Regions from separate parts of the Variovorax sp. GW821-FHT09B05 genome, predicted to be linked through region 1. Evidence: predicted binding sites of a transcription regulator. Region 1 holds the regulator's gene; the other holds the start of a gene.

What was found. Region 1 encodes NrdR, which represses ribonucleotide reductase genes. Its sites were predicted from a motif close to CACNANATNTNGTG; they were not measured.
Region 2: AC07RM_RS30705 (ribonucleoside-diphosphate reductase subunit alpha) is a predicted target of NrdR. The motif match lies at 12,386-12,399, and genes of this name have one in related genera.

The regions. Positions count from the first base shown of each region.
Region 1 covers NZ_JBWKPN010000005.1:504,313-519,435, reverse strand. Annotated here, with positions in the region: gene AC07RM_RS16685 (pilus assembly protein) at 1-1,847, shown strand, start outside; gene AC07RM_RS16680 (type IV pilin protein) at 1,844-2,272, shown strand; gene AC07RM_RS16675 (GspH/FimT family pseudopilin) at 2,269-2,817, shown strand; gene nrdR (transcriptional regulator NrdR) at 2,854-3,297, opposite strand; gene glyA (serine hydroxymethyltransferase) at 3,322-4,566, opposite strand; ZMP/ZTP riboswitch at 4,608-4,742, opposite strand; gene AC07RM_RS16660 (lytic transglycosylase domain-containing protein) at 4,787-5,653, opposite strand; gene AC07RM_RS16655 (DUF748 domain-containing protein) at 6,254-10,111, shown strand; gene AC07RM_RS16650 (DUF349 domain-containing protein) at 10,343-13,225, shown strand; gene AC07RM_RS16645 (flavin-dependent oxidoreductase) at 13,329-14,624, shown strand; gene AC07RM_RS16640 (M90 family metallopeptidase) at 14,621-15,123, opposite strand, start outside.
Region 2 covers NZ_JBWKPN010000014.1:168,527-183,649, forward strand. Annotated here, with positions in the region: gene mpl (UDP-N-acetylmuramate:L-alanyl-gamma-D-glutamyl-meso-diaminopimelate ligase) at 1-442, opposite strand, end outside; gene AC07RM_RS30660 (hypothetical protein) at 548-1,147, shown strand; gene AC07RM_RS30665 (TlpA family protein disulfide reductase) at 1,144-1,689, shown strand; gene accB (acetyl-CoA carboxylase biotin carboxyl carrier protein) at 1,790-2,242, shown strand; gene accC (acetyl-CoA carboxylase biotin carboxylase subunit) at 2,245-3,594, shown strand; gene prmA (50S ribosomal protein L11 methyltransferase) at 3,611-4,495, shown strand; gene AC07RM_RS30685 (zinc-ribbon and DUF3426 domain-containing protein) at 4,584-6,146, shown strand; gene AC07RM_RS30690 (carbohydrate kinase family protein) at 6,222-7,127, shown strand; gene AC07RM_RS30695 (histone H1-like DNA-binding protein) at 7,249-7,749, opposite strand; gene AC07RM_RS30700 (ribonucleotide-diphosphate reductase subunit beta) at 7,947-9,170, opposite strand; gene AC07RM_RS30705 (ribonucleoside-diphosphate reductase subunit alpha) at 9,385-12,303, opposite strand; gene ampD (1,6-anhydro-N-acetylmuramyl-L-alanine amidase AmpD) at 12,654-13,274, opposite strand; gene AC07RM_RS30715 (sigma-54-dependent transcriptional regulator) at 13,261-14,856, opposite strand; gene AC07RM_RS30720 (two-component system sensor histidine kinase NtrB) at 14,861-15,123, opposite strand, start outside.

The sequences.
Region 1 (15,123 bases):
ATGCGGGCGCCTTGCTCGATGCACGCGTGGAGAAATCCGGTGCATCGGCGCCGCGAAAGCTCTTCACGCTGTCGACGGCAGGCGTTGGCATTCCCTTCGAATGGGACGCGCTCGACGAGCCCTTGCGGCGCTCGCTGCGCACGGAGACCGAACCCGCATCCCCGATGCCTGCCGGGGCCACCGACACCCTGGCCCGCGACCGCCTGAACTACCTGCGTGGCGAGCGCCGAAACGAAGCCTCGTTGGCGGGTGGCCGTTTCCGCGTGCGCGACTCGGTGATGGGCGATGTCGCGCATGCGGCCCCGGTGTTCGTTGGCGCGCCCGACCCTGTGCTGGATGAGAGCGGTTACCCGGCATTCCTCTCCACGCATCGCCAGCGCGAGCCCGCGGTCTATCTGGGGGCCAACGATGGCATGCTGCATGCCTTCTCGGCGCGCACGGGCGAGGAGCTTTTCGGCTACGTCCCGCGACTGCTGTTTCCTGCGCTGGGCCAACTCGCGCAGCCCGGTGGCGCGCATCGCGCCTATGTCGACGGCACGCCCGCCGTGGCCGAGGCGCGCACGGCGAACGGCCTGTGGAAGAGCGTGCTGGTCTCGGGCCTGGGCGCGGGCGCCGCCGGTGTGTTCGCGCTCGATGTCAGCGATCCGCGGGCCTTCTCGGCCGACAAGGTGCTGTGGGAGTTCGGCAGCGCCGACGACCCCGACATGGGCCACCTGATGCAGCCGCCGCGCCTCCTGAAGTTCCGCACCAGGGCCGCGACGGCGGGCCGCCCGGCCACCCATGCCTGGTTCGCGGTCGTGCCCTCGGGCTTCAACAACCGCAACCCCGAGAAACGCGCCGCGCTGTTCCTGCTGTCGCTCGACAAGCCGGCCGGCACGCCCTGGCGGCGCGGCCTCGACTATCACAAGATCCTGCTGCCCCGGCCCGCCGATGCCAGCCTCGTCAATGCGCTCGCGAGCGCGCCCGGTGACCATGCGGCCGACGACGGAACGGTCCGCTGGCTCTATGCCGGCGATACCCAGGGCAATCTGTGGAAGTTCGACTTCGAACACGATGCGCCCTGGAGCGAGGCCAACGCGCTGGGCTTCGGCGGTGCGCCGCTGATGGTCGCGATGGACGGCGGCGCGGGCAGCCGGCGCCAGCCGATCACGGTGCCGCCGGAAGTGGGGCTCGGGCCCGGCGGCGGTGGCATCGTGTTGTTCGGCACCGGCCAGTTCGTCGAGCCGGCGGACCTCGGCGCCTCGCGTCGCGGCGTCCAGACCGTGTATGCGGTGCAGGACACGGGCACGCCGATCCGTGTGGGCGAAGCGCGGACCCAATTGGCGCCACGGCAGGCACGACCCATCGAGGGCGGGCTGACGGCCATCGAGGGCCAGGCCTTCGTCTACGGCGCCTTCGACCGCGCGACGACACGGCGGCGCGGCTGGTACCTCGACCTGCCGGCGTCGCGCGACCAGGGCGAGCGCCAGGTCGAGCGGTCCGTGCTGGCCGATGGGCGCCTGTTCTTCAACACGCTGATCCCGCCGCAGGCGGCCTGCGGCGAAGGCAGCGGCCGCAGTTGTGCCGTCGACGCGATGACCGGCCTGTCCAAGGGTGGCACCTGCGTGCCCTCGGAGGCGGGGCTGCTCGGTGCACCCTTCGTGGTCCAGCAGGGCAACGCGTCCTACGGTGCCGCCGATCCGGCCGGTCGGCGCGTCGAGACGCGGCGGCTCTCGGTCCTCAGCCCCGGTACCCGCAAGGGCACGTCGGTGTCGGTCGCGCAGCCGACCGGCGGTGCCACGGTGTCGCGTCGGGCCGGCCGTCTCAACTGGCGCCAGGTGCCGGACCCGCAAAGGACATGGCCATGATCTCCCGCCACGGCCATCGAGCCGGCGCGGCCCTCGGCTGGAGCCTGATCGAGGTGCTGATCGCACTCGCGATCGTCGCCATCCTCGCGGCCATCGCCTTTCCTTCCTACGTTGATGCGGTGCACCGGGGCTGGCGCGCCGAGGCGCGGTCGGCGCTGCTCGCGCAGATGCAGCAGCAGGAGCGCCACTTCACCGTCGATGGCCGCTACCGGCGCTACGAAGGCGATTCCGCCGAGAGCGGGCAGGGCGGCAAGTACCTCGTGCGCAGCGAGCACTGCGACGGCCAGCGCAGCCTCGACGACTGCCTGCGGCTCTCGGCCCGGCTCAAGCCCGGCTTCTCGGACCCGCCGGTCGGCAACCTGTGGCTGGACAGCACGGGCGGCCGCGGCTGCGATGGCGCGCAGCGTGCGCGGTGCTGGCAATGAAGCGCGCGGGACCGGCACGTGGGCTCACGCTGATCGAGCTGCTCACCGTGATCGCCATCGTCGCCATCCTGGCCGCCGTCGGCGTGCCGGGTTTTCGCGCGCTGCTGCTCCACCAGCGGCTGGCGGCCGTGTCGCAGGCCTTCGTGGCCGCGCTCGGGATGGCGCGGATCGAGGCCATCCGGCGCGGCGAGCCAGTCAGCGTGCTGGCCGACGGCGGCGCCGGCTGGGATGCGGGCTGGGCGGTGGTGGCCGATGCTGGCGGCGACCACGCGCCGCACGTGCTGCGGCGCTTCGACGGGCTGCCGTCGGGCATCGCGGTCGACCGGGAACTGGGCGACGGGCTGGCGCAAGGGGTGCACTACGACGGCAATGGCTTCTCGCGGCGCGTGCGCAATGCGGGCTTCGGCGCGGGCTGCCTCGCGTTCAGGGCCGAGACGGGGCGGCGCGCGGCCATCGTCCTCTCGGCGTCGGGGCGGCCTCGAAGTTGCGACCCCGATCGGAAGGGAGAGTGCGGAACTGGAGTGTGCGGGCAGGGCGGTGGATAGCGGCCGTCCCGCGGCCCGGCGTCGACACGCCGCGGCTCAGATGTCGCGCAGCAGCTGCCGGAATTCGTCCACGTCCTCGAAGCTGCGGTAGACCGAGGCGAAGCGCACGTAGGCCACCTTGTCGAGCTTCTTGAGTTCGCGCATCACGAGTTCGCCGACCTTGGTCGACTCGATTTCGCGCAGGCCGCTGGCGAGCAGCTTCTGTTCGATGCGCAGCAGCGCGTTGTCGATCTGCTCGATGCTCACCGGCCGCTTGCGCAGCGCCAGCATCATCGAGGCGCGGACCTTGGTCGAGTCGAAGTCGGCGCGGCTGCCGTCCTTCTTCACGACGACCGGGAAATTGACGTCGGGGCGCTCGTAGGTGGTGAAGCGCTTGTCGCAGGCACCGCACTGGCGGCGCCTGCGCACGAAGTCGGCGTCTTCCGAAACGCGGGTCTCGACGACCTGCGTTTCGAGATGACCGCAAAAAGGGCATTTCATGCGGTCAGGGCTTCTTCTTCGAGGTCAGCGGTAGACCGGGAAGCGGCTGGTCAGCGCGTGGACCTTGGCGCGCACGGCGTCGATGTTCGCGGCGTCGCGCGGGTTCTCGAGCACGTCGGCGATCAGGTTCGCGGTGATGCGGGCCTCTTCGTCCTTGAAGCCGCGCGTGGTCATGGCCGGCGTGCCTACACGCACGCCGCTGGTCACCATCGGCTTCTCGGGGTCGTTGGGGATCGCGTTCTTGTTGATGGTCATGTGGGCGCTGCCCAGCACGGCCTCGGCTTCCTTGCCGGTGATGCCCTTGGCGCGCAGGTCGACCAGCATCACGTGGCTTTCGGTGCGTCCGCTCACGATGCGCAGGCCGCGCTGCGTGAGCGTTTCGGCCACGATCTGGGCGTTCTTGACCACCTGTTGCTGGTAGGCCTTGAACTCGGGCGACAGCGCTTCCTTGAAGGCCACCGCCTTGGCGGCGATCACGTGCATCAGCGGGCCGCCTTGCAGGCCCGGGAAGATCGCGCTGTTGATCGCCTTCTCGTGCTGCGACTTCATCAGGATGATGCCGCCGCGCGGGCCGCGCAGGCTCTTATGGGTGGTCGAGGTCACGATGTCGGCGTGTGGCACCGGGTTCGGGTACACGCCCGCGGCCACCAGGCCGGCGTAGTGGGCGATGTCGACCATGAAGATCGCGCCGACGTCCTTGGCCACCTTGGCGAAGCGCTCGAAATCGATGCGCAGCGAGTAGGCCGAGGCGCCCGCGATGATCAGCTTGGGCTGGTGCTCGTGCGCCTTGCGCTCCATCGCGTCGTAGTCGATGGCTTCGTTGGCGTCCAGGCCGTAGCTCACCACGTTGAACCACTTGCCGCTCATGTTGAGCGGCATGCCGTGGGTCAGGTGGCCGCCTTCGGCCAGGCTCATGCCCATGATGGTGTCGCCGGGCTTCAGGAAGGCCAGCAGCACGGCCTCGTTGGCCGAGGCGCCGCAATGGGGCTGCACGTTGGCCGCTTCGGCGCCGAAGATCTGCTTCACGCGGTCGATGGCCAGTTGCTCGGCCACGTCGACGTGCTCGCAGCCGCCGTAGTAGCGCTTGCCCGGGTAGCCCTCGGCGTACTTGTTGGTGAGCTGCGAGCCCTGCGCGGCCATGACGGCCGGCGAGGCGTAGTTCTCGCTCGCGATCAGCTCGATGTGGTGTTCCTGGCGCGCGTTTTCGGCCTGGATGGCAGCCCAGATTTCGGGATCGGTCTGTTCGACCAGGATGTTGCGTTGGTACATGGCAGTCCTTTGAAGACGAGGTCCTTGTTCTTCAACCAAACAAGGGCTGCCCAGGCGAACGGCTGATCGCCTGCGCGTCTGGAGCGACGTCGCAGGCGGTACGCTTCCCAGTGGTAGTCCACGTCAGCGCGGGTGCCTTGTCGGCACCGCGCCTATCGCCAGTCGCGTACCCGGTCGAGTGTAGCGGATCGGACCGGCCCGGCGGCGGGCGAAAGGAGATTCAGGACACGGCCGACAGCAGCGCCACCTTGGGTGGCGTGGGGCCGTTGGCCGGCTCGGTCGCCTCGTCGGGCTTGGCCGGGGCCACCACCGGCAGGGGCAGCGGCTGCGGACGCAGCACCGGCGGCGTCGGCGCGAACGGCGAGGGCGCGCGGCCGCTGGCCACCTGCAGCAGGCGCTCGCGCTCGGCCATCACCTTGCCGGCATAGCCGCCGTCGTCCTCGAGGTTGGCCGCGCCCACGTAGTAGCGCAGGCCGCCTTCGAGCGAACCGGCGCGGGCGATGCATTCCTGCAGCACCTTCACGCCGACCCGCATGTTGGTCACGGGGTCGAAGGCGGTCAGCGTGCCGCCGGCCGGCTCGTACTTGTCGCCGTGCACGCGGGTCATGACCTGCATCAGGCCCTGCGCGCCGACCTGGCTCTGCGCGAACGGGTTGAAGCTGGACTCGACCGCCATGATCGCGAGGATCAGCGTCGGATCGAGCTTGGTGTGCTTGCCGATGTTGTAGGCCTCGGCCACGAGCACGCTCAGCGGCTCGGCCGCGACGCGGTACTTCTTGCTGAGCCAGTAGGCCACGGCGGCCTGCTGCTTGGGCAGGTCGCCGGGGCTCGCGGCCGTCGTGCGCTCGATCGCGGTCGGCTCGAGGTCAGTGGCTTCGGGCGCGGGTTTGCGCGACTGCAGCCAGCCCATGAGCTGTTCTTCGCCTTGATGGCGCAGGTCGGGCCGCGCCACGAGGGCGAGGACCGCGAACACGATGGCCAGGCCCAGCAGGGCGAAACCGTTGTGCGTGATTTCAAAAAAGCCGTCTGCCACATCGGACACGAAGGTCCTCAGCCCGCGGGCCGTGGCATCAAACGCCTTGTTCATCGCTCTTCCTTTCTGTGCGGCACCTGTCGCAGCGCCGGGAAGGGCGATGGGATGGAGGCAGCGGCGCTTGGATTGGTACCAATCAGATTCCGCGCTCAGGGGGATAAGGTGCGCGGCCGTCTGATCAAGCCGGGGGGAGTCGGCAGCGGATACAGGGTGGTTCCGTCGCGTCGGGCGATCGGAGCAGGCGGGATTCTATCGTTGCTAAATACCCGGTCAAGCATAAGGAATTCAGTCTTAATTCTTAAAAGTGTCGAACAAATGTTTCAAATCCGTGTCTGGGACCGCGTCCTTCTTAAGGGAAATCCCTTGAAAAATCGGGTTTGAAAAGCCGGGAAGGGGCGCCTAAGCTGAACAGGCCTGAGGTTTTCAGGTGCTTTCCGAAGCCAGGCAGTCACGGTGCAAGCCGCGGGCTCGAACGGCGGAGGATCCACGGCGGCAATCTCTTGCTGCCAGCACGACAGGAACCATCGACTTCCGGTCGAGCGAAACGATGGCAATGGGTCTATGCCCGCCATCAAGCCCGGTGACATGACATTCGTCGCGTCGCCGGGCTTTCTTGTTTCTGGCTTGCCGCCTGTTTGGGGCACACTCGCGCGAATGAATGCTGCCGCCTCGATACAAAGCTTAAGAAAGAACAAATGGGTGCGACGCGGGATCGTTGCACTGCTCGTGCTTCTGGGCCTTTGGGTCCTGGCCTGGCTGGCGGTGCCGCCGATCGCCAAGAGCCAGCTGCAGAAGATCGCGAGCGAGAAGCTGGGCCGCCAGGTCACGGTGGAGCGCATCGGCTTCAAGCCCTGGACCCTCGAGCTCACGCTCAACAACCTGCGCATCGCCACCGCCGACGGCAAGAACACCCAGGTCGCCGTGCGGCGCATCTATGCCGATGCCGAGTTGCAGTCGTTGTTCCGGCTCGCGCCCGTGATCGACGCGGTGACGGTGGAGGCACCGGCCATCCTGCTGACCCACCAGGCCGACGGCAAGTACGACATCGACGACATCCTGGCCAAGCTGGCCTCCGGCCCGCCGCCCGACCCCAAGGCCGAGCCCGCGCGCTTCGCCATCTACAACATCGCGATCACCGAGGGCGCGGTCGACTTCGACGACCAGACCGTCAAGCGCCGCCATGAGCTGCGCGACTTCGTGCTCAAGGTGCCGTTCCTCAGCAACCTGGCCTCGCAGCGCGAGGTCAACACCGAGCCCAAGCTGGCCTTCGCGCTCAACGGCAGCAAGTTCGACTCGGCCGCGCTGACCACGCCCTTCGCCGCCAGCCGCAAGACCGACGCCCACGTGCAGTTCAAGGGGCTCGACCTCGCGCCCTATCTGGGCTACATCCCGGGCGGCCTGCCGGTGCAGCTGCAGGCCGGCAGCCTCGACGCCGACCTCAAGATCGACTTCCAGCAGGCCACCACGGTCGGCCTCAAGGTCACCGGCACGGTCGAGGCTCACGGCGCCAAGCTGGCCGATGCGCGCGGGCGCGACCTGCTGGCCTTCGACTCGCTCAAGCTCGCGCTGGCCGACGTGCGGCCGCTCGAATCGGTGTTCCACCTCAGCGAGGTCGCGCTGGCGAGCCCGCAACTGGTGGTGGCGCGCGATGCCTCGGGCCAGCTCAACCTGATGGCGCGCGATCCGGCCACGGGCCAGACCGAGAAGGTGGTCGCGGCCAAGCCGCCGGCACCGCCCGTCAGTGCCGCGAGCGGCGCGGCGGGCGCGGCGGCACCCAAGCCCACGCTCAAGGTCCAGGTCGACAAGGTCGCCCTCAGCGGCGGGCGCATCGGCTGGCGCGACGAGACCGTGCAGCCCGGCGCGGCGATCGACGTCACCGAGCTCGGCATCGACGTCACGGCCCTCACCTGGCCGATGGAGAAGCCGGCCCAGTTCAGCGGCAGCACCGCGGTCGGCGGCGCCACGCTCAAGTTCAAGGGCAGCGGCACCGACAAGGCGGCCGACGTGCAGACCGAGGTCGACGCGCTGCCGCTCTCGCTGGCCGCGCCCTACCTGGCCCACAGCCTGGAACCCACGCTCGACGGCAAGCTCAGCGGCGAGATCGACATCGCCTGGGCACCGCCCGACCTGCGCTTCAAGGCCAAGCGGGTGGCGGCCGACAACCTGGCGCTGACCCAGGCCAAGACCGCGCTCGCGAGCGTCGGCCGCTTCGAGCTGCGCGATACCGAGGTCGACATGGCGAAGCACACGCTGGCCGTGGGCTCGTTCACCGCCACCAATCCCAAGGTCAGCATCGAGCGCGACAGCGAGAAGCGCTGGATGTTCGAGCGCTGGCTCAAGACGCCGGCCGCCGCGGGCGGCAGGCCCGAAGCCGAGGCCAAGGTGGCCGCGCCCAAGCCGGCCGGCAGCGGCCCCGAATCGGCACCGCCGGGCGCCAACACCAAGCCCTGGGCGCTGACCGTCGGCACGTTCGCGGTCGACAACGGCAGCCTCTCGTATGCCGACAAGGCCAGCGCCACGCCGGTCGCGGTCGAGATCACGGCCTTCAAGCTCAATGCCGAGAAGCTCGCGCCCGAGACCGCCACCAAGTCGCCGCTGCAGGTGTCGGGTCGCATCGGCTCGGGCCGCCGCGCCGACCCGGGCCGCTTCGACTACAAGGGCCACATCGTGCTCAAGCCGCTGGCCGCCGAAGGCCGGCTCGAGGTGGCCTCGTTCCCGGCCCATGCCTTCAAGGCCTACTACGCCGACGCGCTCAACGTCGACATCCGCCGGGCCTTCGTCAGCTACCGCGGCAGCGTGAACTACGCGACCGCCCCGGCGGGCATGACCGTCAAGCTGGCGGGCGACACCGCGCTCGACGACTTCCGCGCCAACAGCGTGTCGCTGACCCAGTCGCCGGGCTTCGACCGCAACAACAACCAGTTGCTGAGCTGGAAGACGCTGAGCCTGCGCGGCCTGCAGGTGGGCCTGGCGCCCAATGCGGCGCCCACCGTCGACGTGCGCGAGACCACGCTGACCGACTTCTTCGCCCGCGTGATCGTCGATCCGAACGGCCAGCTCAACCTGCTGAGCCTGACCAAGAAGGGCGAGGCCGAGGCCAACGCGGCCACGGCCGCGGCCGTCGAAACCCGTTCGCGCCGCAGCCTGGGCGGCACGACCACCACCACGCGTGGACCGGAGCGACCCACGGGCGGCGCGCCGGTGCCGGCCGAGCTGATGGTCGGCGGCGCCTCCGAACCGGCCAAGCCGGCCTCCGCGCCCGCCGCGGTGGCCCAGGCCGCGCCGGCCGCCGGTGGCCCGGCGCCGGTCATCAACTTCGGCCCGATGAGCCTGGTCAACGGCAAGATCGACTTCACCGACCTGTTCGTCAAGCCCAACTACTCGGCCGACCTCAGCGAGCTGACCGGCAAGCTCAGCTCCTTCTCGTCGAATCCGCCGAACGGGCAGGGCGGCCGGCCGGCGCTGGCCGAGCTCGAGCTGCGCGGCAAGGCGCAGCAGACCGCGGCGCTCGAGATCACCGGCAAGCTCAATCCGCTGGCCAAGCCGCTCGAGCTCGACATCACCGCGAAGATGCGCGACCTGGACCTCGCGCCGCTGTCGCCTTACTCGGTGCGCTACGCCGGCCACGGCATCGAGCGCGGCAAGATGAGCATGGACGTCAACTACAAGATCGCGCCCGACGGCCAGCTCACCGCCACCAACAAGCTGGTGCTCAACCAGCTGCAGTTTGGCGAGGAGGTCGCCGGCGCGCCCAACAGCCTGCCGGTCAAGCTCGCGGTGGCGCTGCTGGCCGACCGCAACGGCGTGATCGACGTCGACCTGCCGCTGCGCGGCTCGCTTAACGACCCGCAGTTCAGCATCGGGCCGCTGATCTTCAAGGCGGTGGTCAACCTGATCGTGAAGGCCGTGACCGCGCCGTTCAGCCTGCTGACCGGCGGCCTGGGCGGCGGCGGCAGCAGCGAGTCGAGCACCATCACCTTCGAGCCCGGCAGCTCGGAGCTGAGCGCCTCGTCCGAGGAAAGCCTCGACAAGGTCGTGAAGGCGCTGGCCGAGCGGCCGACGCTCGAGATGACCGTGATCGGCACCGCCAGCCTCGAGAAGGAGCGCGATGCCTACCAGCGCCAGCGCCTGCGCCAGATGACCCTGGCCGAGAAGCGCCGTGCCGTGGTGCGCGGGGGCCAGGCCGGCACCGACGTGCCGCCGGTCACCGACGCCGAGTACCCCGAGCTGCTGACCGCCGTCTACAAGCGCGCCGACATCACCAAGCCGCGCAACATGGTCGGCCTGGCCAAGGACCTGCCGCTCAAGGAGATGGAGAACCTGCTGCTCGCGAGCGTGCCGGTCGACGAGGAGTCGATGCGCCAGCTGGCGGTGGCGCGCGGCGCCGCCGTGCGCGACTACCTGCTGTCGCAGAAGCTCACCAGCGAGCGCCTGTTCCTCGGCGCGGTGCGCACCACGGCCAGCGGCGACGACTGGAAGCCGGGCGCCGAGCTCAAGCTCGCGATGCGCTGAGCATCGAAAGGGGCGCCGCGCGGCGCCCCTTGGTTTTTCACGGGGCACTGCTATATATGCAGGCACCGTTTCCCCCTGCGGCGCGACCGATCCAGGCGTCGTTTCGCCGCATCGCCGGGCCGCGCCGCAAGGTGGATTTCGACGGCGCGCGGCAAGTGGGTCAAAATGGCGGTCTGCGCCGGCCTCTGCCGGCGCCTTCGCTTTCTCTCTTCAGACAACGATCTCGCGCACGTGACCTCTAATTCTTCCAAGCCACACGACCTTCAGGCCCTCGATTCGCTGACCGGCGGCGCCTTCACCGCGCCGACCTCGGGCGAGCGTGCCTCGCGCATCCGCGACTGGCTCGCGAGCAACCCGGCACCCGAGCAGATGCAGGAAGTCTTCAAGGAGTTGAGCGGCCGCGACAAGGGTGCCGCCCGCCTGCTGCGCGAGAAACTCGACGAGCTCAAGCGCGCCAAGGGGCAGGAGGCCATCGCCGCCGAATGGGCCCAGAAGGCCGAGGGGCTGCTGGGCCAGTCCAAGCTCAACATCGCCGACGCGCTCGCCTGGCAGCGCGATGCCGCCAAGGCCGGCGCGCCGCTGTCGCGCGAGCCGCTGGCCGGCTTCAAGGTGCGGCTGGCCGAGCGCATCAAGGGCATCGAGGACCTGCAGCACCGCGCCCAGGTCCACCGCGAGGCCGCCGTGCTGCTGGCGCAGCGCTTCGAGGTGCTGTCCACCAAGGGCTGGCAGGACGCCCAGGTCGCCGAGGAATCGCTGCGCACCGACGTCACCCACTGGCAGCAACAGGCCGCCGACATCGTCGCCGACGCCAACTGGACCAGCCTCGACGCCAAGTTCGCGCCGCAGCTCGAGTCGTCGAAGGCGCAGCTGCTCGTCGTGTCCGACGCCTTCCACAGCGCGCTGGCGCAGGCCATTGCCGCCGCGGCCGATGCCACCGCGCCGCTGCCGCCCGTCCCGGTCTGGGCCGACGAACTGCGTGCCGCGCGTGGCGAGGCCGTCGCGCCCAAGGCCGCGGCACCCGCGCGTCCGCCGGCCCCCAAGGTCGATCCCGCGGTGCGTGCCGCCGCGCAGGACGCCGTGCAGGCCGCGCTGGCCAAGCTCGAACAGGAAACCGCCGAGGGCCATGGCAAGGCCAGCGCCGGCGCCGCCGCCGCGCTGCGCGCGGTGCTGAAGGAACACGGCAAGCTGGTCGAGGCCCCGCTCGAGGCGCGCGTGCATGCCGCGCTGGTCGCGGCCGGCGAACTCGAAGGCTGGCAGCGCTGGAGCGCCGACAAGGTCCGTGAAGACCTCGTGGCCAAGGCCGAGGGCCTGCTCAAGCGCCCCGAAGGCCAGGCGCTGGGCGGCCGCAAGATGCAGGAAACCCTGCGCGCGCTGCGCGACCAGTGGAAGCAGGCCGACCAGGGCGGCGTGCCGAACCACGCGCTGTGGAAGCGTTTCGACGAGGCCTGCAACGAGGCCCACAAGGTGGTCGAGGCCTGGCTCGAGAAGGTGCGTGCCGACGCGGCCGAACACCGCGCGCTGCGCGTGGCCCTGATCGAGGAGGTCAAGGCCTGGGCCGCCGAGCATGCGGGCGCCACCGACCTGAAGGCGCACAACCGCGCGCTGCACCAGTTCGCCGACCGCTGGCGCGATGCCGGCCACGTGGGCGAGAAGGTGTTCGCCGAGCTGCAGCCGCAATGGAACGAAGCCTTCGGTGCCGCCCGCGCGCCGTTCGAGACCGCGCAGAAGGCCAGCATCGAACGCCGCCAGGCCATGATCGCCGAGGCCACCGAGCTGGGCGCCCAGCCCGTGCTGCGCATCGATGCCGTCAAGGCGCTGCAGCAGCGCTGGCAGGCCGAGGCGCAGGGCGTGCCGCTCGACCGCCGCCAGGAACAGAAGCTCTGGGACGCCTTCCGCGCGCCCATCGACGAAGCCTTCAACCGCAAGTCGGCCGAACGCGAGAAGGCCTCGGCCGCGATGAGCGACCGCGACCGCCACGTGCTCAACGCCTCGAAGGCGCTCGACGCGGCCAATGCCAGCGGCGACGCGCAGAAGATCCGCAGCGCCATCGCCCAGCTCGAAGGCGCGCTGCGCGGCGAGGTGCCGCCTCCGGCACCGGCGCCAGCCCCGGCGCCGCAGCGGGCCGCATCGGGCGATGGCCCCTCGGTCGGTGCGACCGAGGTGTCGGGACCGGACCAGGCCGCCGCCGAGTTCGGCGAGAGCGCCGAGCAGGCGCCGTCGCCCAGCGATGCCGAGGCTTCGCCCGCGGCCGTGCCGGCCCATGAATCCGCCGCCACGCCCGACCTCGTGGCACCGGCCGACGGTGCCGACGCCTCGGCGCGCGCCGACAGCGCGGCGCACGATGCCGGCGAAGCCGCCGCTGCCGAACCCCCGGCACCGGCCGCGCCGCCGAAGCCCGCGCCCCGCCCCGTGGTGGCCGTGCGCGGCGACGACCGTCCGGGCAACCGCAAGTCCGAACCCGCGGCACCCGCGACCCGCGGCGGCGGCCGCTTCGGCGACCGGCGCGGACCCGGCGGTCCTGGCGGCCCTGGCCGTCCGGGCGGCGACCGCGGCGGCCCGCGTCCCGATGGCCGCGGCGATCGCGGTGGCGACCGTGGCGCACCGGGCGGCCGCTTCGGCGACTACCCGCCGCGCGAGGACCGCGGTCCTCGCCTGGGCGACACCGCCTTCCGCGCCCAGCGCGAGGCGCTCGAGCGTGCCGACATGGCGCTGCGCAAGCTGGCGGCTCAGGCCCATGGCGAAGCCCTGACCCAGGTGCTCGGTGCCTGGGAGCAGCGCGATGCCGCGCGCCTGCCGAGCGTGCAGGAGCTCGGCCGCGCGGTCACGCCGGCGGTGCGCAGCAGCTGGTCGCAGGCGATCGGTGCCTCGCCGGCCGCGCGGGCCGACGAGGCCGCCGAAGCGCTGCTGCGCCTCGAGATGGCCGCGGAAGTGCCCACGCCCGCCGAGCAGCTCGAGGCGCGCCGTGCGCTGCAGCTCAAGCTGCTGACCAAGCGCGGCGATCCGGCGCCGGCCCAGACCTGGGGCCAGGACGCGGGCAAGGTGCTGGCGGCGGCGCACGACGCGACCAGCGCACGGCGTCTGCAGAACGCGCTGAAGGCGCTGCTGCGCAAGTAAGAGACCGGCGCGCCGCCGCGGGCCCGAGCGCCCGTGGCGAGCCCGGCATTCCTCGGGCCGCCTCGTGCGGCCCCTCCTTTTTCCGACTTCCGACGATCGCCGCATGGCCTCCACCCCCGACGTTTCCCCCGTACTGATCGCCGGCGGCGGCATCGGCGGCCTTTCGCTCGCGCTGACCCTGCATCAGATCGGCGTGCCCTGCCGCGTGTTCGAGGCGGTGCCCGCGCTGCAACCGCTGGGCGTGGGCATCAACCTGCAGCCCAACGCGGTGCGCGAGCTGCACGAGCTCGGCATCGGCAACGACGTGCTCGACCGCATCGGCATCCAGGCGCGCGAGTGGGCGCTGGTCGGGCGCAACGGCAACGAGGTCTATGCCGAGCCGCGCGGCCTGCGCGCGGGCTACCGCTGGCCGCAGTACTCGGTGCATCGCGGCGAGCTGCAGATGTTGCTGTACCGCACGGCGCTCGAGCGGCTCGGGCCGGAGGCCATCCAGCTCGGCCAGCGGGTCGCGGGCTATCGCAACGGCGAGCACGGCGTCACCGCGTTGATCGAGTCGCGCGACGGCCAGCGAAGCGAGGTCGAGGGCCGCCTGCTGGTGGCGGCCGACGGCCTGCATTCGGCCGTGCGCGCGCAGATGCATCCGCAGCAGCCGCCGATCCAGTGGGGCGGCGCCATCATGTGGCGCGGCACCACGCCGGGCGTGCCGGTGCGCAGCGGCGCGTCCTTCGTCGGCCTCGGCTCGCTGCGGCACCGCGTGGTGCTCTATCCGATCTCGCCGCCCGATCCCGCCACGGGCCTGGCCACCATCAACTGGATCGCCGAGATCACGGTCGACAACGCCGAGGGCTGGACGCAGGGCGACTGGAACCGGCGCGTCGAACTGAGCGACTTCGCCCACCACTTCGAGGGCTGGGACTTCGGCTGGCTCGACGTGCCCTCGATGCTGCGCGGCGCGAAGGAGGTCTTCGAGTACCCGATGATCGACCGCGACCCGGTGCCGACCTGGGTCGACGGCCATGTCGCGCTGCTCGGCGACGCCGCGCACGTGATGTACCCGGTGGGTTCCAACGGCGCGAGCCAGGCCATCGTCGATGCGCGCGTGCTCGGCGCTTCCATGCTCTCGCACGGCGTGACGCCGGCGGCGCTGCGCGCTTACGACGAGCGCCTGTGCGCCGACATCTCGGCGCTGGTGCTGCGCAACCGCGGTGCCGGCCCGTTCGGCCTGCTGGGACTGGTCGACGAGCGCTGCGGCGGCGTGTTCGACGACATCGAGCAGGTCATTCCGGCGGCCGAGCGCGAGGCCTACATGGCGCGCTACAAGGCCGCGGCCGGCTTCGCGATCGAGACCCTCAACGCGGCGCCGTCGACGATCGCGCCGGGCGCGCGGGTCGCCGTCTAGCCTCGGCTCTGCGGCGGCCCGAAGAAGCGGTCGAAGAGTTCGAGCACGCCCGGGAAATCGCGCCCGAAGTTCGCGCGGTTCACGAAGTAGGCCTCGCAGGCCACCGCGAAGAATTCGCCGATCGAGGTCGCGCCATAGTCGTCGAGCCAGGGCGGCTCGGCGCCGAAGCGCTCGGCCATGATGGTCTGCTCGCGGAAGGCCTCGTAGGCGGGCTGCAGCACGCCGAGCCAGGCCGCGCGGGCCTCGCGCGCATTGCGGCTGCCCGCGAAGCCCGGCGGCAGCGGCGGGCAGCCATCGGCATCACCGCCGCGCATGTCGATCTTGTGGGCGAACTCGTGGATCACGACGTTGTAGCCGCCCTCGCTGGTGACGCCGCTGGCCAGCACGTCCTGCCAGCTCAGCATCACCGGGCCGTGGTCCATGGCTTCGCCGGCCACCACTTCCTCGTACTCGTGGACCACCGAGGCCTCGTCGACCACCTTGCGCTGGGCGACCACCT
Region 2 (15,123 bases), on a different contig from region 1:
GCACGCCGCCGACCAGGAAGCCCGGCGCCTTGCCCGCGCGCTCGAGCACCCAGGCCAGCATCGAGGTGGTGGTGGTCTTGCCGTGCGTGCCGGCCACCGCCATCACGTGGCGGCCCAGCAGCACGTGCTCGGCCAGCCACTGCGGGCCGCTGGTGTAGGGCTTGCCGGCGTCGAGGATGGCTTCCATCAGCGGAAACTTCGGCGTGCCGTCGGCCAGCCGGGCGCGCGACACCACGTTGCCGACCACGAACACGTCGGGCGCCAGCGCGAGCTGGTCGGCGCCGAATCCCTCGATCAGGTCGATGCCGAGCGCGCGCAGCTGGTCGCTCATCGGCGGGTACACGCCGGCGTCGCAGCCGGTGACCCGGTGGCCTGCCTCGCGCGCCAGGGCGGCCAGACCGCCCATGAACGTGCCGCAGATGCCCAGAACATGAATATGCATGGGGGGCGATTCTAGGGAGGCCGATCCTCCCGGCCCGAGGCCACGGCCTTGGCCGCGGTACTGATGTTCATCGTACGGACCATGCTCTGCGGGCAAAATGCCCCGATGGACACGTCCAAGCGCGAAATCGCCGCCACCGCCGCCCGTCTCGTGGTCGAGGAGGGGCTCGAATACGGCCCGGCCAAGCGCCGGGCGCTACGTGACCTGGGCCTGTCGGCGCGCACCGCGTTGCCGAACAACGACGATGTCGAGGCCGAGGTCCGCGACTACATCGCGCTGTTCTGCGCCGACACCCAGCCCAAGGAACTCCAGGCGCTGCGCCTGCTGGCGCTCGAATGGATGGAGCGGATGGCCGTGTTCCGGCCCCATGTGGGCGGCGCCGTCTGGCACGGCACGGCGACCCGGCTGTCAGACATTTATATTCAGTTGTTCTGCGATGATTCGAAGTCGGCCGAGATCGCGCTGATCGACCATCACGTGGATTACGAGCCGCGCATGGTGACCGGCTTCCATGGCGAGCAGGTCGAGGCCTTGAGCGTGCATGCGCCGAGCCGGGCCCTGGGCGAGGAAATCGGCGTGCACCTGCTGGTCTACGACCTCGACGACCTGCGCGGCGCGCTCAAGCCCGACGCCCAGGGCCGTTCGCCGCGCGGCGACCTGGCGGCGCTGCGGCGGCTGATTGAAAGAGAAAAGGACAACGGATGACTTCTTCGACCACACGACGCGGCCTGCTGTACGGCGGCGTGGCGGTGGTGGCCGCCGCGGCCGGCCTCGGTGGTGCCTGGTGGCGCCATCGCGGCAGCGGCGCGGCCGGCGAAACGCTCGGCGCCGATTTCTGGGCCCAGCGCTTCGAGCGGCCCGAGGGCGGCGAGCTCGCCATGACCAGCCTGCGCGGCAAGCCGGTGCTGCTCAACTTCTGGGCCACCTGGTGCCCGCCGTGCGTGGAAGAAATGCCGATGATCGATCGCTTCTTCCGCGATCATGGCGCCAACGGCTGGCAAGTCGTCGGCTTGGCGATCGATCAGCCGAGCGCCGTGCGCAAGTTCCTGCAACGCACGCCGGTCACCTATCCAACCGGATTGGCCGGCCTGCAGGGCACGGAACTGGTCAAGAATCTCGGCAACACCGGTGGCGGGCTGCCGTTCACGCTGGTGCTGAATGCCGACGGTTCGGTGGCGGCCCGTAAAATGGGCAAGCTCGAAGAGGCCGACCTGGAGGGTTGGCGACGTGAACTCGTTCACAGTTAGAATTAGATACACAGGTCGGCGTTAACCGCCGAAAGCCGACAATCAACGATGTTCGGCCTAGTTGTATCCTAATAACCGGAAAACCCGGCACTGGAGTCCCATGGATCTGCGCAAACTCAAGACACTGATCGATCTGGTGTCCGAATCGAATATTTCCGAACTGGAAATCACTGAAACCGAAGGCAAGGTCCGCATCGTCAAGGGCGGCGGTGCCGCCCCCGTTCAGTACGTGCAGACCCTGGCCGCACCGCCCGCCGTGGCCGCGGCCCCCGCCGGCGCAGCGGCACCTGCCGCACCCGTGGCCGAGGCCGCTCCGGCCGGCCATCCGGTGAAGTCCCCGATGGTGGGCACCTTCTACCGCTCGGCCAGCCCGGGCGCTCCGGCCTTCGTCGAGGTCGGCAGCAAGGTCAACGAGGGCGACACGCTCTGCATCATCGAGGCGATGAAGATCCTCAACGAAATCGAGGCCGACAAGGCCGGCACCGTCACCCAGATCCTCGGAGAAAACGGTCAGGCGGTCGAATACGGCCAGCCGCTGTTCATCATCGAGTGACCATGTTCAAGAAGATCCTGGTCGCCAACCGCGGCGAGATCGCTTTGCGCATCCAGCGCGCGTGCAGCGAACTCGGCATCAAGGCCGTGATGGTCTATTCCGAGGCCGACCGCGAGGCCAAGTACGTCAAGCTGGCCGAGGAAGCCGTCTGCATCGGCCCGGCCCCCTCGTCGCTGAGCTACCTCAACATGCCGGCCATCATCTCGGCGGCCGAAGTGACCGATGCCGAGGCGATCCACCCCGGCTACGGCTTCCTGAGCGAGAACGCCAACTTCGCCGAGCGCGTCGAGCAGAGCGGCTTCCAGTTCATCGGGCCGACGCCCGACAACATCCGCACGATGGGCGACAAGGTCTCGGCCAAGCAGTCGATGATCAAGGCCGGCGTGCCCTGCGTGCCCGGTTCCGATGGCGAGCTCTCCGACGACGCCACGGCCAACAAGCGCATCGCGCGCGCCATCGGCTACCCGGTGATCATCAAGGCCGCGGGCGGCGGCGGCGGCCGCGGCATGCGCGTGGTCCATACCGAGGCCGCGCTGATCAACGCGATCCAGATGACCAAGGCGGAGGCCGCGGCGGCCTTCAACAATCCCTCGGTCTACATGGAGAAGTTCCTCCAGAACCCGCGCCACGTCGAGATCCAGGTGCTGGCCGACAAGCACCGCAACGCGGTCTACCTCGGCGAGCGCGACTGCTCGATGCAGCGCCGCCACCAGAAGGTGATCGAGGAATCGCCCGCACCGGGCATTCCGCGCAAGCTGATCGAGAAGATCGGCGAGCGCTGCGCGGCCGCCTGCAAGAAGATCGGCTACCGCGGTGCCGGCACCTTCGAGTTCCTCTACGAGAACGGCGAGTTCTACTTCATCGAGATGAACACCCGCGTGCAGGTGGAGCATCCGGTGACCGAGCTCACGACCGGCATCGACATCGTCAAGACGCAGATCATGGTGGCGGCCGGCGAGAAGCTGCCGTTCACGCAGCGCCAGATCCAGATGCACGGCCACGCGATCGAGTGCCGCATCAACGCCGAGGACGCGTGGAAGTTCACGCCGTCGCCGGGCCGCATCACGATGTGGCATCCGCCGGGCGGTCCGGGCGTGCGCGTGGATTCGCATGCGTACACCAACTACTTCGTGCCGCCGAACTACGACTCGATGATCGGCAAGATCATCGTCTTCGGCGACACCCGCGAGCAGGCCATGGCCCGCATGCGCACCGCGCTCAACGAGACCGTGATCGAAGGCATCCAGACCAACATCCCGCTGCACCGCGAGCTGATGGTCGACGCCAAGTTCATGGCCGGCGGCACCAACATCCACTACCTCGAAGAGTGGCTGGCCGCGCACAAGCGCTGAGCCGTCCCTGCCCGCCATGTTCGAACTTCGCCTGCTGGCCCCCGAGGAGCGCATCGAGTCCCTCGGCGACGCGCTCGATGCGCTCGACGCACTGAGCATCTCGGTCGAGGACGCCGACGCGCAGACCGATGCCGAGCAGGCGTTGTTCGGCGAGCCCGGCATGCCGCCGCCCAAGGAGGGCTGGCAGCGCTCGCGCGTGATCGCGCTGTTCGCCACCGAAGAGCTGGCGCGCGACGCGGGCTCGGTGCTCGCGCTGCAGGATTTCTTCGAAGGCTGCACGCTGCTGGGCATCGCCGAGCTGCAGGACCAGGACTGGGTACGGCTCACGCAGTCGCAGTTCGCGCCGGTCGAGATCACGCCCGAGTTCTGGATCGTGCCGAGCTGGCACGAGGCGCCGGCGCAGGCCACGCAGGTGATCCGGCTCGATCCGGGCCTGGCCTTCGGCACCGGCACCCATCCCACCACGCGCATGTGCCTGCGCTGGATCGCGACCCGCGGCGCGCTCGCGGGCCAGCGCGTGCTCGACTACGGTTGCGGCTCCGGCATCCTGGCCATCGGTGCCGCGAAGTACGGTGCGAGCGAGATCGACGCGGTCGACATCGACGAGGCCGCCGTGAGCTCGACGCGCCTCAATGCCGAGGCCAACGGCGTGACGCTCCACACGGGCCTGCCCGAGGCGGCGCAGGGCCAGTACGGCACGGTGCTCGCGAACATCCTCGCGACCCCGCTCAAGGTGCTCGCGCCGCTGCTGTGCGAGCGCGTGGCGGCCGGCGGCTCGCTGGTGCTCGCCGGCATCCTCGAGCGCCAGGCCGACGAGCTGAAGGAAGCGTACGCGCCCTACGTGGCGCTCGAAGTCAGCGACAGCGAGGACGGCTGGATCCTCATGACGGCACGCCGCTGAACGCGTTCGCGCCGGGGCTGCGGCCCGGCGCAAACGGCGCTGCCGGCACCACGTCGCGCCGAGGGCCCAACCCTACAATCGCCCCCTCATGAGCCTCGTCACGCGTTGCCCCGCCTGCGCCACCACCTTCAAGGTGGTGCGCGACCAGCTCCGGATCTCGGACGGGTGGGTGCGTTGCGGTCGCTGCAGCCATGTGTTCGATGCGACGCTCGATCTGCACGAGACGCCCGATGGGGTGGCTCGACCGGGTGCCGTCGCACCGCCCCAGGAACAGGTGCCATCGGCGCCGGCAGTCGCGCCGAGCGCGGAGCCCGTTGAACCCGAGGCTTCGACACCGCCAGCGCCCGCGGCCCCTTCCATCGACACCGGCTTCGGATTCGATGCGCGTGCCGACGAGGGTGCAGCGCCGCCGCAAGAGCCGGCCGGCGGATTCGACGGCCTGTCGGCGCCGCCTTCCTTCGCACCGGCTCCGCCGCAGGTCGAGGAGTCCGACTTCCTCGACGACGAGGTCAACGAAGATCCGCCGCCGGTGCAGCCCGAGCCGTCGCCGCCCGCGCCACCGCAGTCCCCGGAGGTGCGTGACAGCGCGGACTTCACGCTGCCCGCGCACGGCATCGTCGCCGACGAGCCCTGGTCCGACCTCGAGGCGCGCGAGCCGCCATGGCGGCCGCCGCCGAGTTCGCTGCCGCCGTTTCCCGACATCGACCTCAACCTCGCCGCGCCGCCATCGCCGCCGCCCGCACCGGTGCCACCGCTGCCCGCGGTGTGGACGCGTCGATCCGATGCGGCCGCGGCACCGGCGAATGGCAAGCCCGCGGGCTTCGCAACGCTGCGCCGTTCCGGCGCCGACGAAGACGGCGACCAGGACACCGAGCTCGAGCGCGACGACGCCGATGCACCCGAGGCGGGTGACGACAAGGACCAGCTGCAGATGCAGAAGGCGCTGCGCAGGGCACGCGCCAGGTCGGCCAAGATCGCCGCCAGCGCCAAGGCGCGCGACGAACGCGACGAGCGAGAGGCGCGCGCGAACAGCGAAGACCCCGCGCTGCTGCCTTTCGCCTCCGTGCTCGACGCGGCGGACGAGACCGAGGATCGCGCGGCGCATCGCTTCACCGACGAGGCGGACGAGGACGAGAGCGACGATCGACCGAAGTCCCTCTGGCAGCGCATCGGCACGCGCCGCGGGCTGATCGCGCTCGCGGTGCTCGCGGTCCTGCTGCTCGCCGTGCAGGTCCTGCGGCACGAGCGCGACGGCATCGTCGCGCGCCAGCCTTCGCTGCGCCCCGCACTGGCCGCGCTGTGCCAGGCGACGGGCTGCGAGCTCGCGCCGCTGCGCCGCATCGGCGACATCGTCATCGAGGGCGCGGCCTTCGCGCGCGAGAAGAGCGGCGGCAACGACTACCGGCTCAGCTTCAACCTGCGCAACAACGCCGCGGTGCCGCTCGCGATGCCGTCGATCGAGCTGGTGCTGCTCGACACGCAGGAGCGTGCCGTGGTGCGGCGCGTGCTCTCGCCGGCGGACTATGGCGCGCCCGCGGTGCTCGCGGCGCGCGGCGAACGCTCGGCTTCGCTGCCGATGACGCTGACGGCGTCCGAGGCGGACGCCTTGCCGCCGATCGCGGGCTATCGCGTGGAAGCTTTCTATCCCTAGGCCTGGGGCGAGCCGCCGGTTTCGCCTCCACGCCTTCTTCTCTTTTTTCTTTTCCTCACCTCAACGGATCAGCCCATGGCAGCAGTGATTTGCGGTTCCCTCGCCTTCGACACCATCATGACCTTCGAGGGCCGGTTCGCCGACCAGATCCTTCCGGACCAGTTGCACATCCTCAATGTGTCCTTCCTGGTGCCGGGCCTGCGCCGCGACTTCGGCGGCTGCGCCGGCAACATCGCCTACAGCCTCAACGCGCTCGGCGGCACGGCGCTGCCGATGGCCACGCTCGGCAGCGATGGCGCCGACTACATCGAGCGCATGCGCTCGCTGGGCATCAGCACGGAGTTCGTGCGCCAGCTCGACGACACCTTCACCGCGCAGGCGATGATCATGAACGACGCCGACAACAACCAGATCACGGCCTTCCATCCGGGCGCGATGCAGCAGGCGCACATCACGAAGGTCGCGGCGCGCGAGGACATCCGGCTCGGCATCGTCGCGCCCGATGGCCGCGAGGCGATGCTGCAGCATGCCGAGCAGTTCGCGGCCGCCGGCATTCCCTTCGTGTTCGATCCGGGCCAGGGCCTGCCGATGTTCGACGGCGAGGCGCTCAAGCATTTCGTCGAGCTCGCGAGCTGGGTGGTGGTCAACGACTACGAAGGCAAGATGCTGTCGCAGCGCACGGGCTGGAGCCTGGCGGAGATCTCGCAGCGCGTGCGCGGCCTCGTGGTCACGCTCGCGGCCGAGGGCTGCGAGGTGTGGATGAACGGCGAACGCGAGCATGTGCCGGGCGTGGTGCCGACCGCGGTGATCGAGCCCACGGGTTGCGGCGATGCATGGCGCGGCGCGCTGCTGTTCGGTCTGGAAAAGGGCTGGCCGCTCGCGCAGTGCGCGGCGCTCGGCAACCAGGTCGGCGCGCTCAAGATCGCGCAGCGCGGCCCGCAGAACTACCAGGTCGATCGCCAGGCACTCGGCCTGGCTTGACGGGCGATGGCGCGGCGGTGGGGGCCGCCGCCTCGTCGTTTCGCGATCTTCTTCGCCCAATGAAAAAGCCCGACACCTTGCGGTGCCGGGCTTGATGCCTTTTCAGGGCTGCCGAGAAAACTCAGGGCTTGCTGGCCGTGGGAAACGGCCAGGCTGCCTGGGGATTCAGCGTCGTCTGCGCAGCGGGAGCGGGCGCAGCAGCGGCCTTGGCGGGTGCCTTGGCAGCCTTCTTCGCAGCAGGCTTCTTGGCAGCAGCGGCAGGCTTGGCAGCGGGCTTTTTCGCGGCTTTCTTGGCCGCAGCCTTCTTGGCAGGGGCCTTCTTGGCGGCAGCCTTCTTCGCAGGCGCCTTCTTGGCAGCAGCCTTCTTCGCCGGAGCCTTCTTCGCTGCGGCCTTCTTCGCCGGAGCTGCCTTCTTCGCCGGAGCCTTCTTGGCGACGACCTTCTTCGCGGCTACCTTCTTGGCAGCGACCTTCTTGGCCGGAGCCTTCTTGGCAGCGACCTTCTTGGCCGGAGCCTTCTTGGCGGCGACCTTCTTGGCCGGAGCCTTCTTCGCTACGACCTTCTTGGCCGGAGCCTTCTTCGCTGCGGCTTTCTTAGCCGGTGCTTTCTTTGCAGTTGCCATTTCTGTTTTCTCCTTGATCAAGTTGAAAAAATCAACCTATTGAAGCACTCCGCGCATGTTGGTAGCGCTGGAGTGATTCATGGCGTTGGATTCCGTGCTCCAGCACCATGAACACCTGAGCCCTCATCCATGCCGCGCTCTTCGGCGCGGTCGGTGGCAAGGGCAATTCTTGAATTCATTTATTGTTATCGAAATATTCAATCCCAGGAGAGCGCACCACCCGATTGGTATTCGATCACGCGGGTCTCGAAGAAATTGCGCTCTTTCTTCAGGTCAATCATCTCGCTCATCCATGGGAACGGATTTTCCTCGTTCGGGAAGAGCGTTTCGAGGCCGATCTGCTGCGCGCGCCGGTTGGCGATGTAGCGCAGATAGCCCTTGAACATGGAAGCATTCATGCCGAGCACGCCACGGGGCATGGTGTCTTCGGCGTACTTGTATTCGAGCTCGACGGCGCGCATGAACAGCGCCTTGATCTCGGCCTTGAACTCGGCCGTCCAGAGGCCGGGGTTCTCGAGCTTGAGCTGGTTGATCAGGTCGATGCCGAAGTTGCAGTGCATCGACTCGTCGCGCAGGATGTACTGGTACTGCTCGGCGGCGCCGGTCATCTTGTTCTGGCGGCCCAGCGCGAGGATCTGCGTGAAGCCGACGTAGAAGAAGAGGCCTTCCATCAGGCAGGCGAACACGATCAGCGACTTGAGCAGCGTCTGGTCGGTCTCGTGGGTGCCGGTCTTGAAGTTCGGGTCGCTGATCGCGTCGATGAACGGAATCAGGAACTGGTCCTTCTCGCGGATCGACGGCACCTCGTTGTAGGCGTTGAAGATCTCGCTCTCGTCCAGGCCGAGCGACTCGACGATGTACTGGTAGGCGTGCGTGTGGATCGCTTCCTCGAAGGCCTGGCGCAGCAGGAACTGGCGGCATTCGGGGGCCGTGATGTGGCGGTAGGTGCCCAGCACGATGTTGTTGGCGGCCAGCGAGTCGGCGGTGACGAAGAAGCCGAGATTGCGCTTGACGATGCGACGCTCGTCTTCGGTCAGGCCGTTCGGGTCTTTCCAGAGCGCGATGTCGCGCGTCATGTTCACTTCCTGCGGCATCCAGTGGTTGGCGCAGGTGGCGAGGTACTTTTCCCACGCCCACTTGTACTTGAACGGCACCAGCTGGTTGACGTCGGTCTCGCCGTTGATGATGCGCTTGTCGGCGGCCCTGACGCGGCGCGTTTCAGCCGGAGCACTCGCGCCGCTCGATGCGGGCGCGGCCTGGCGGGCAGGCTGCTGCACGGGTTGCAGCGAAGGTTGTGCCATCGATGAAGCCGACACATCCACCGCACGGCCGGCGGCAGCGCCGGTCGAGGGGTGGTGATGCAAACCTTGTTGCATGTCCTTTGGCAAGGAGGGCTTGACTTCTTCGTCCCAGGTCAACATAGAAAAATCCAATGCTCAAATTATCCGAGCAACGATGTGAGTTGCAAAGTGCTCGTTCACATCGCACTCCATTTATGTGGTTGTTATGTTGCTCGCATGCATCGCGCGATGTCGGTCAATGCCTTCAAGTGGCCTCCGTCATCGCACGACATCGCATGCGCCTCACTCTTGGTAGTGCAGCGCACCGCGCTGTGTTCGCGGTGCGCTGCGTGCATCACTGGCAGGCTTCGCAGGTCGGATCGTCGACGCCGCAGAAGGCGATGTCGGTCGCGGGGATCGCGCTCATCTGTGCCTTCGCCGCGGCGGCCGCTGCCTCGAGTGCGCTCATGCCCGACGGTGCGTCGTTGCCCGAGGACACCGCGTTGAGGCGGCCCGACTGCACCGTCGACTTCTCGGCATGCGTCGCGCTCTGCGTGCGCAGGTAGTAGGTGGTCTTCAGACCGCGCAGCCACGCGAGCTTGTAGGTGTCGTCGAGCTTCTTGCCCGAGGCGCCGGCCATGTAGATGTTCAGCGACTGCGCCTGGTCGATCCACTTCTGGCGACGCGCGGCGGCTTCCACCAGCCACGTCGTCTCGACTTCGAACGCGGTGGCGTAGAGCGCCTTCACGTCCTGCGGCACGCGGTCGATGGGACGCAGCGAACCGTCGAAGTGCTTCAGGTCCATCACCATCACGTCGTCCCACAGGCCCAGGCGCTTGAGGTCGCGCACCAGGTAGTGGTTGATCACGGTGAATTCGCCAGACAGGTTCGACTTGACCGAGAGGTTGCCGAAGCAGGGCTCGATCGAGGCGTCCACGCCGATGATGTTCGAGATGGTCGCGGTCGGGGCGATGGCCACGCAGTTCGAATTGCGCATGCCGTCGGCCTTGATCTTGGCGCGCAGCGCGTCCCAGTCGAGGGTCGACGAGCGGTCGACCTCGACGTAGCCGCCGCGTGCCTTCTCGAGCAGGTCGAGCGAGTCGATCGGCAGGATGCCCTTGTCCCACAGCGAGCCCTTGTAGCTCGAGTACTTGCCGCGCTCGCGCGCCAGCTCGGTCGAGGCCCAGTAGGCGTGGTAGCAGATCGCTTCCATCGATTCGTCGGCGAACTGCACGGCTTCCTGCGAGGCGTAAGGAATACGCAGGTCGTACAGCGCGTCCTGGAAGCCCATCAGGCCCAGGCCGACCGGACGGTGGCGCAGGTTCGAGTCGCGCGCCTTCTTCACGGCGTAGTAGTTGATGTCGATCACGTTGTCGAGCATGCGCATCGCGGTCGAGATCGTCTTCTTGAGCTTCTCCTGGTCGACCTTGCCGTCTTTCAGATGCTGCAGCAGGTTGACCGAGCCGAGGTTGCAGACCGCGGTTTCGGTGTCGCTGGTGTTCAGCGTGATCTCGGTGCAGAGGTTCGACGAGTGCACCACGCCGGCGTGTTGCTGCGGCGAGCGCACGTTGCAGGCGTCCTTGAACGTGATCCAGGGATGGCCGGTCTCGAACAGCATCGTGAGCATCTTGCGCCACAGGTCGGTGGCCTGCACAGTGCGGCTGGGCTTGATCTCGCCGCGCGCGGCCTTCTCTTCGTAGGCGACGTAGGCCTTCTCGAAGTCGGCGCCGAACAGGTCGTGCAGGTCGGGCACGTTCGAGGGCGAGAACAGCGTCCACGAACCCTTTTCCATCACGCGGCGCATGAACAGGTCGGGGATCCAGTTGGCGGTGTTCATGTCGTGCGTGCGGCGACGGTCGTCGCCGGTGTTCTTGCGCAGCTCCAGGAACTCCTCGATGTCGAGGTGCCAGGTCTCGAGGTACGTGCAGACGGCGCCCTTGCGCTTGCCGCCCTGGTTCACGGCCACGGCGGTGTCGTTGACCACCTTGAGGAAGGGCACCACGCCCTGCGATTCGCCGTTCGTGCCCTTGATGTGGCTGCCGAGCGCGCGCACGCGGGTCCAGTCGTTGCCCAGGCCGCCCGCGAACTTCGAGAGCAGCGCGTTTTCCTTGATCGACTCGTAGATGCCGTCGAGGTCGTCGGGCACGGTGGTCAGGTAGCAGCTCGACAGCTGCGAGCGCAGCGTGCCGCTGTTGAACAGCGTCGGCGTGCTCGACATGAAGTCGAAGGACGAGAGCACTTCGTAGAACTCGATGGCGCGGGCTTCGCGGTCGATCTCGTTGAGCGCCAGGCCCATCGAGACGCGCATGAAGAAGGCCTGCGGCAGCTCGATGCGGCTCTTGCGCACGTGCAGGAAGTAGCGGTCGTACAGGGTCTGCAGGCCGAGGTAGTCGAACTGGTTGTCGCGCTCGGCCTTCAGCGCCGCGCCCAGGCGGGGCAGGTCGTACTGCAGCAGCTTCTCGTCGAGCAACTCGTTCTCGACGCCCTTCTTGATGAAGGAGGGGAAGTAGTCGGCGTAGGCGGTGGCGCGATCGGCCGGCATGACTTCGCGGCCGACGATCTCCTTGAAGATCGTGTGCAGCAGCAGGCGCGCGGTGGCGAAGGTGTAGTCGGGATCCTTCTCGATCAGCGTGCGGGCCGCGAGGATCGAGGCCTTGTAGACCTCGTCGAGCGGCACGCCGTCGTACAGGTTGCGCATCGTCTCGGCCACGATCGGCGCGGCCGTGATGCTGTCGCCCAGGCCCTGGCAGGCCGACTCGATCAGGCCCTTGAGTTCGCCGAGGTCGAGCGCGACGCGTTCGCCGCGGTCGAGCACGTGCAGCGCGGGGGCCGCGACCTGCACATCCTGCTCGCCCTGCTTCGCGCGTTCCTGGGTGCGGCGTTCACGGTAGAGCACGTAGGCACGCGCCACTTCCTGGTGGCCGCCGCGCATCAGGCCCAGTTCGACCTGGTCCTGCACGTCTTCGATGTGGAAGGTGCCGCCGCCCGGACGCGAGCGCACCAGCGCCTTCACGACGGCCTGGGTCAGCGCGTCGACGGTCTCGCGCACGCTGGCCGAGGCCGCGCCCTGGGTGCCATGCACGGCCAGGAAGGCTTTCATCATCGCGATCGCGATCTTGTTGGGCTCGAACGGGACCACGGCGCCGTTGCGGCGGATGATCTGGTAGTGCGCGAGGTTCTGTCCGGTGGGCGAACCGGCGGTGTCGCGGGGGGACTGGGGCGGCGTGGAGGGGATGGCACGCGCGGCGGTAGGTGTATTCAGTGCTGTTTGCATTCGCTTCCTCTCGGTTGGCAATTCTTGTTGGATGAGCGGCGCTGCTGGGGCCGCTTCGTCGGCTCTGAGGCCGGCCGGGACACACTATATCTAGGGTGCGGGGGGTGTACAACCCACTAGATGTAGCGTTTTCCTTCAGGCTTCAAGAGGGAGGGGAAACCTGTTTTCGCGCTTCGCGGCCATCCATGCCGCATGAACAGTGGATCATCCTCTCGCAACCCACGTTCCATGCGGCTTTCGAGCCGATTTGGGCCTGCAAGGCGCATGGTTGCTACGCATCGCGCTTGCGAATGGAGCGATTGCTGCACTGCGAGCCCAGGGCATCGCACGGCGTGCAGCGATTGAAAAAATTAGCGCTCCACCACCTGCGAGGGAAACATGTGTGGACCCCAGCCGAGATGATCGCGCAGCCGATGCCAGTCGAAGCCGGCGCCGGGATCCTGCTTGCGGCCCGGTGCGATGTGCTCGTGGCCCGCGATGTGCGCGATCGGATAGTGCTGCGCGATCGCCGCCGCGAGGCTCGCGAGCGTCTCGTACTGCGCATCCTCGAACGGCCCGCCCTCGAGGCCCTCGAGCTCGATGCCGATCGAGTCGTCGTTGCAGTTGTCCCGGCCGCGCCACGACGACACGCCCGCATGCCACGCGCGATCGTCGCCGCTCACGAACTGCCAGAGCTCGCCGTTGCGGCGCACGTAGAAATGCGACGACACCTCGAGCCCACGAATGCTTTCGAAGTAAGGATGTGCGTCCCAGTCGAGCCGGTTGGTGAAGAGCCGTTGCACCGCGTCGCCGCCGTACTCGCCGGGCGGCAGGCTGATCGAGTGCAGCACGACGAGGTCGATGCGCTCGCGTGCCGGCGCGGGGCGCGGTCCGAAGTTGGGCGAGGGCAGCGCCTTCGCGAAGCGGTACCAGCCGTCGCGCCAGAGCGCATCGCCCGTGGAGGCGCGCAGGCTGTCTTCAGTCGTCGACATGGCTGCTCGCGCCATCGTCGCCGTTGGGCGTGTTGATGCCCAGGCGCGCGATGCGATAGCGGATCTGGCGCAGGCTCATGCCCAAGCGCGCGGCGGCCGCCGTGCGGTTGAAGCCGCTCTCGTGCAGCGCGCGCACGAGGATCTCGCGCTCCTGCTGATCGAGGTAGGCCTGCAGGTCGGAGGGCAGCGGCGTGGGCACCACGGGGCGCGGCGCGGGCGGCGGCGCGGCCACGACGGGCTTCGCGTCGAAAGCCTCGGGCTGCGCGAGCGGCGCCGCAGTCGTCGCGGTGTTCGCGGCTTGCGGCGCGGCAGGCCCGGGCGCGGCCGTCACCCAGCCGCCGCCTGCGCCATCCATCAGGTCGAGCTGCAGTTCGTCGCCGTCGTAGAGCGCGACCGCGCGGTGCAGCAGGTTCTCGAGCTCGCGCACGTTGCCGTGCAGCGGATGCTGCGCGAGCTGCCGCAGCAGCGCGTCCGACAGGCGCGGCGCGGGCAGCCCGCCGTCCTGCGCGATGCGCGCGAGCAGCGCGACGCACAGCGCGGGCAGGTCCTCGCGGCGCTCGCGCAGCGCGGGCACCGCGATCTCGATCACGTTGAGCCGATAGAACAGGTCCTGCCGGAAACGGCCGGCCTGCACCTCGGCGTGCAGGTCCTTGTGGGTGGCGCTCACGATGCGCACGTCGACCGCGTCTTCCTGCGTGGAGCCGATCGGCCGCACGCTGCGTTCCTGGATCGCGCGCAGCAGCTTGGACTGCATCGCCAGCGGCAGGTCGCCGATCTCGTCGAGGAACAGCGTGCCGCCGCGCGCGGCCTGGAAGTAGCCGTCGCGGTCCTGCGCCGAACCGGTGTACGAACCCTTGCGCGCGCCGAAGAATTCGGCCTCGAGCAGGTTCTCGGGAATCGCGCCGCAGTTCACCGCGACGAACGGGCCGTCGCTGCGCTGGCTGCAGGCATGGACCGCGCGCGCCACCAGCTCCTTGCCGGTGCCCGATTCGCCGCGCACCAGCACCGGCGCCATGCCGCGCGCCACCTTGGCGATGCGCGACTTCACGAGCCGCATCGGCTCCGAATCGCCGACCAGCCGCTCGAGCGCGGAAGCCCCCGCGCTGCCCGCGGCGGCCAGCGCCGACGTGCCGTCGCTCGCATCGGCGGCCTTGGCCGGGCGCGCCGCGGCCTGCGCGACCGGTGGCGGCTGCTGCGCCTGCACCGCCGAGGCGACGACCGCGCGGAACTGCTTCAGGTCGACCGGCTTGGTGAGGTAATCGAAGGCGCCGGCCTTCAGCGCCTCGACCGCGTTCTCGGCCGAGCCGTAGGCGGTCATCACCACGCAGCGCTCGCTGCGCTGGTTCTTCTGGATGCGCTGGATGATCTCCATGCCCTGGCCGTCGGGCAGCCGCATGTCGGTGATCACGGCGTCGAAGCGCGTGGCCTCGAGGTGCTGCCAGGCTTCGGAGACGCTGCCCGCGGCCTCGACCCGGTAGCCTTCGCGCAGCAGCGTGAGTTCATAGAGCGTGCGAAGGTCGGGTTCGTCGTCGATGACGAGGATCTGCGCGGGACGCTGGGAGGGCGGATGGGAGCTGCTCACGCCGCTATTGTGTCAGCCGGTTTTCGCTCGCGGCGAAGCCGACGAAGAATTCGTTGCCCTCGGGCGCCTCGCCCGCCAGCGCGCGCCGCTCGTAGCCGATGGCCGCGCCGTGGCGCCGGCACAGCTCGCGGCACAGGAACAGGCCGAGCCCGCTCGAGCGGCTCTCCGACGAGAAGAAGGGTTCGAACAGGTGGCGCTGCACGGCCGGTTCGAGCGGTGCGCCGTCGCTCCAGACCTGCAGGGTCGGCCGGCCCGGGCTGCCCGCGC